DNA from 2 places in the Kocuria sp. TGY1127_2 genome. Region 1 is predicted to be linked to the other one. Evidence: riboswitches for the same ligand, from Rfam matches in the RefSeq annotation. Region 1 holds a riboswitch; the other holds the start of a gene.

What was found. Region 1 has a riboswitch for S-adenosylmethionine ahead of sake_RS11615 (cobalamin-independent methionine synthase II family protein). Riboswitches for the same ligand answer to the same signal wherever they lie in the genome.
Region 2: another riboswitch for S-adenosylmethionine. It lies ahead of sake_RS09820 (bifunctional o-acetylhomoserine/o-acetylserine sulfhydrylase); the one in region 1 lies ahead of sake_RS11615 (cobalamin-independent methionine synthase II family protein).

Annotation. Positions count from the first base shown of each region.
Region 1 is NZ_AP022834.1:2,605,529-2,607,727, forward strand. It holds gene sake_RS11610 (amino acid permease) at 1-655, opposite strand, end outside; SAM riboswitch class I at 962-1,057, shown strand; gene sake_RS11615 (cobalamin-independent methionine synthase II family protein) at 1,062-2,199, shown strand, end outside.
Region 2 is NZ_AP022834.1:2,171,663-2,173,861, reverse strand. It holds gene sake_RS09825 (amino acid permease) at 1-518, opposite strand, end outside; SAM riboswitch class IV at 749-863, shown strand; gene sake_RS09820 (bifunctional o-acetylhomoserine/o-acetylserine sulfhydrylase) at 995-2,199, shown strand, end outside.

The sequences.
Region 1 (2,199 bases):
TGGGGAAGAGCCCGCCGTTCTCCGAGATCAGCCCGAGTCCACGGGGACTGCCTGTCGGTGTGCCGAAAATGACGAAAACAATCGCCAAAACCAGGAAGATGACAAGGGCGACGACCTTGATCAACGAGAACCAGAATTCCATCTCGCCGAAGACTTTGACCGAGATCAGGTTCATGATCACCACGACCACGATCACAAAGAGCGCGACGAACCACTGGGGTATTGCGTCGATGAACGAGCTGTACTGACCGAACCAGTGCACGTAAATCGCAATGGCCGTGGAGTCCACGATGGCCGTGGTTGCCCAATTGAGCCAGTACATCCACCCGGAGACGTAGGCGGCCTTCTCACCGTAGAACTCGCGCGTATAAGAAACGAAAGAGCCTGACGAAGGCCGGTGAACCACCAACTCGCCCAGCTGACGCAGGATCAGGTACGCGATGAGTCCACAGAGCGCGTAGTCCAAGAACAAGGACGGGCCGGCGCTGGCCAAGCGTCCTCCGGCACCGAGGAACAGACCGGTGCCGATCGCTCCTCCGATGGCGATCATTTGGAGCTGTCGAGGCCCCAAGCCTTGTTGAAGTCCGGCCTGTTCCTGCTCATAGGCCATTTCTTCCGGATATTTCGTTGCCTGCTGTTGAGGCGTTTGAGTCATAGGTTCCTCTAGATTTCGTGACACCGCGGGGCCGACGGTTCGCCTGTGCGAGGCGGGCAAGCCAGAGGAAAAGCGCGCGGCGTCGGTGTTGCATCAACTGGTCACTCGCCAGTCACGACCACCCTGTTGTGGTCACGACTACAGGCTGTAGTGATCTGCATCGACAAAAGACGCATTCGACACGATAACCCCAAGTGTCACAATCACGTAACAGGCACCACACACGAAATACCGTGTCACAAGCCGTGACTGGCTCGTCTGCGTTGGAATCCCGGGCTCATTCCGGGAAAAGTGGGCCAAGGAATAGGACCATCCCGAGCGGCCGAGAGACTTGGCTCGACGACGCCGCAGCAACCCACGAGGCCCGACCCTCGTCGGTGCTAACGCCAAGACCGATGGAGGAAACATGCTGAACAGTTCCGACCGCATCCGCACGACCCACGTGGGTTCGCTGCCCCGCACGGACGAGCTCATCCAAGCCAACGCACAACGCGGCAAGGGTGAGATTTCCGAACCCGATTTCCAGCGCGTACTGACCGATTCGGTCCACGAGATCGTGGGGAAACAAGTCGAGTGGGGAATCGACGTCGTCAACGACGGCGAATACGGTCACGCGATGGCCAGTGACGTGGACTACGGCGCGTGGTGGCACTACTCCTTCGCCCGGACCGGTGGCCTCGAAACTGTCGGTGACACCTCGTTCCGGGAAATCCTCAAGACCCCGGGAAACGGACGCTACAACAGCTTTGCCGTCCGCCGGGATTGGAACCGGTTCGCAGACTTCTATGAGTCATTGGACCTGGGCAACGACCCTGATGCCGAGTTCCCGATCGCGACCGGGCCGCTGACCTACAAAGGCCAGGACGCCGTCGCCGCGGACATCAACAACCTGCGAAATGCCGTGACTCAACAGGGCGCATCCGAGGCGTTCATCGCCTCGCTCTCCCCCGGCTCGGCCTCACGCATCGGAAATCATCACTACGCGACCGACGAAGAGTTCATCTACGCCTGGGCGGATGTTCTCCATGAGGAATACAAGGCCATCACGGACGCGGGATTCATCGTCCAGCTCGACGATCCCTCGATCGCCGAAGCATGGGACCAGTTGGTTCCGGAACCGACGATCGAGGAGTATCTCCGGTTCAATCAGCTCGCCATTGAGGCCGCGAACTATGCCCTGCGGGGAATACCTGAAGAACAAATCCGATTCCACCTGTGTTGGGGCTCGTGGCACGGGCCCCACACGACCGACATCGAGATCCAGCACCTCATCGACTCGCTCTTCACTATTAACGCCGGCGCCTACGTTTTCGAAGCCGCGAACGTCCGCCACGCCCACGAGTGGAAAGCCTGGGAGGATGTGAGTTTGCCCGAGGGCAAATTGGTCATCCCCGGGGTGGTTTCCCACTCGACCAACGTCGTCGAACATCCCGAACTCGTGGCCCAGCGCATCGAGCAATACGCTTCGGTCGTCGGCAAGGAGAACGTCATTGCGGGCACCGATTGCGGCCTCGGTGGACGTCTTCATCCGCAAATCGCGGAAG
Region 2 (2,199 bases), 430 kb from region 1:
ACAATCAGCGCGAGCCCACCCACGATCATCGCAACGATGGCGCCCACCTTGATCAGCGTCAGCCAGAACTCGACTTCCCCATAAACCTTCACCTTGGTCAGGTTGATGGCCATGATGATCGCGACGACCGAGACGATCCAGATCCAGCTGGGCGTGTCCGGGAACCAGAACCGCATGTACAAGGAGAACGCCGTGACATCCGCGACCGCAACCAGGGCCATTTCGAATGCGAAGCTCCACCCGGTGACGAATCCGGCCCACCGGCCAAGGTATTCAGTCGCGTATTCCGAAAAGGAACCCGGAACGGGGTGGACCATGGCCATCTCTCCCATGGCACGCATGACCATAAATACCGCGGCGCCACCGACGATGTAAGCCAACAGGACCGACGGGCCCGCGAACTGTATCGCGTCCGCGGAGCCGAGAAACAGCCCGGTTCCTATAGCCGAACCCAACGCAATGAACCGGATATGTCGCAGAGTCAGCCCGCGTTTGAGCGCAGATTCCCCGCCGAGCACGACGTCGTCCGCGCGCGAAGTTTCGGTAACTTGATCTGAGGGGTCCTGTTCCTGATTCAAGGCAGTCCTTCGAGAGCTCGACGATGCATGCGCCCCGTCCTGGCGGAGCGGGCCATGAGCCAGATTACGCAATGGCCCACTCCGCGTCATAAATGTCACGGCGTTTCATGTAAGCGTAGTTTCCGTCTCCTACTTGACGTGTCGGTCGGCCGTAGGAAAACCTGGATATGGGTCAAGAGAGCCAGTGACAAGCCCCAGCTTGCTGGCCGGCAACCCTCCAACCGCGGTGGGGTGCCCTGGGTGAGGACCTGGTGATCGCGAACAACGCGATCACAAGCGCGGGCGCGGTGTGCCCGGTCGTCACGAAGAGTGAGACTCGTATTCCCCGGTGAACCAGAGGGTTCCGGGTCGACCCGGGTGCTCGCTTTTGCGAGACGATCGGTCGCTCCATGCCCTTGATTCAACAGGAGCAGAATATGACCACGGCCTCTCACAGCCTTCCGACTCCTTCCAGCCCGCAGGGATGGAAGTTCGAGACACAACAGATTCACGCGGGCCAAGAGCCCGATTCTGCAACCGGTGCACGGGCTCTTCCGATCTATCAGACCACATCGTTTGTGTTCGACAACGCCGAACAGGCCGCAAACCGCTTCGGGCTCAAAGAACTCGGTCCCATCTATTCACGCCTGACGAATCCGACCCAGGAGGTCGTCGAGAATCGCATTGCTGCCCTCGAAGGAGGCGTCGGAGCGCTCCTCGTGGCTTCAGGGCAAGCGGCCATCACGATCGCGATCCTCAATACGGCGCAGGCCGGTGACCACATCGTCGCCAGCCCGAGCCTCTATGGCGGCACGTACAATCTCCTCAAGCACACCTTGGGTGCATACGGTATCGAAACGACCTTCGTGGAAGATTTCGACGATCCCGAGGCCTGGCGCGCGGCGGTCAAACCGAATACCAAAGCCTTCTACGGGGAAACCGTTCCGAATCCTCGCAGTGACGTCTTCGACATCGAAACTCTCGCGAACCTTGCCCACGAGGTCGGGGTACCGCTGATCGTGGACAACACGGTTCCCACCCCATACCTGGTGCGCCCCTTCGAGTGGGGTGCCGACGTCGTCGTGCACTCCGCAACCAAGTACCTCGGCGGCCACGGCAACAGCATGGGCGGAGTGATCGTGGACTCCGGTCGATTCGACTACTCGAAGTACCCGGAGCGATACCCGCAATTCAATACGCCGGATCCGAGCTATCACGGCTTGGTGTTCGCCGAGGACTTGGGGCCAAACGGGGTCTTCGGAGTCAATCTCTCCTACATCCTGCGTGCTCGTGTCACGCTTCTGCGCGACCTCGGTTCGTCGATCTCACCGACCAACGCCTTCAATATTTCCGTCGGCCTGGAGACCCTGTCCCTCCGCGTGGAACGCCATGTCGACAACGCGCTAAAGGTCTCTCGGTGGCTCGAAGCGCGTCCCGAAGTCACCCGAGTGCACTATGCGGGGCTCGAATCGTCGCAATGGTACGAGCGAGGGAAGAAATACGCTCCGAACGGGGTGGGCGCGATCGTCGGATTCGAACTCGAAGGCGGCTCCGAACCGGCACAGGCCTTTGTGGACTCCCTCGTGCTCCACTCGAACGTCGCGAACATCGGAGACGTGCACTCGTTGGTCATTCACCCGGC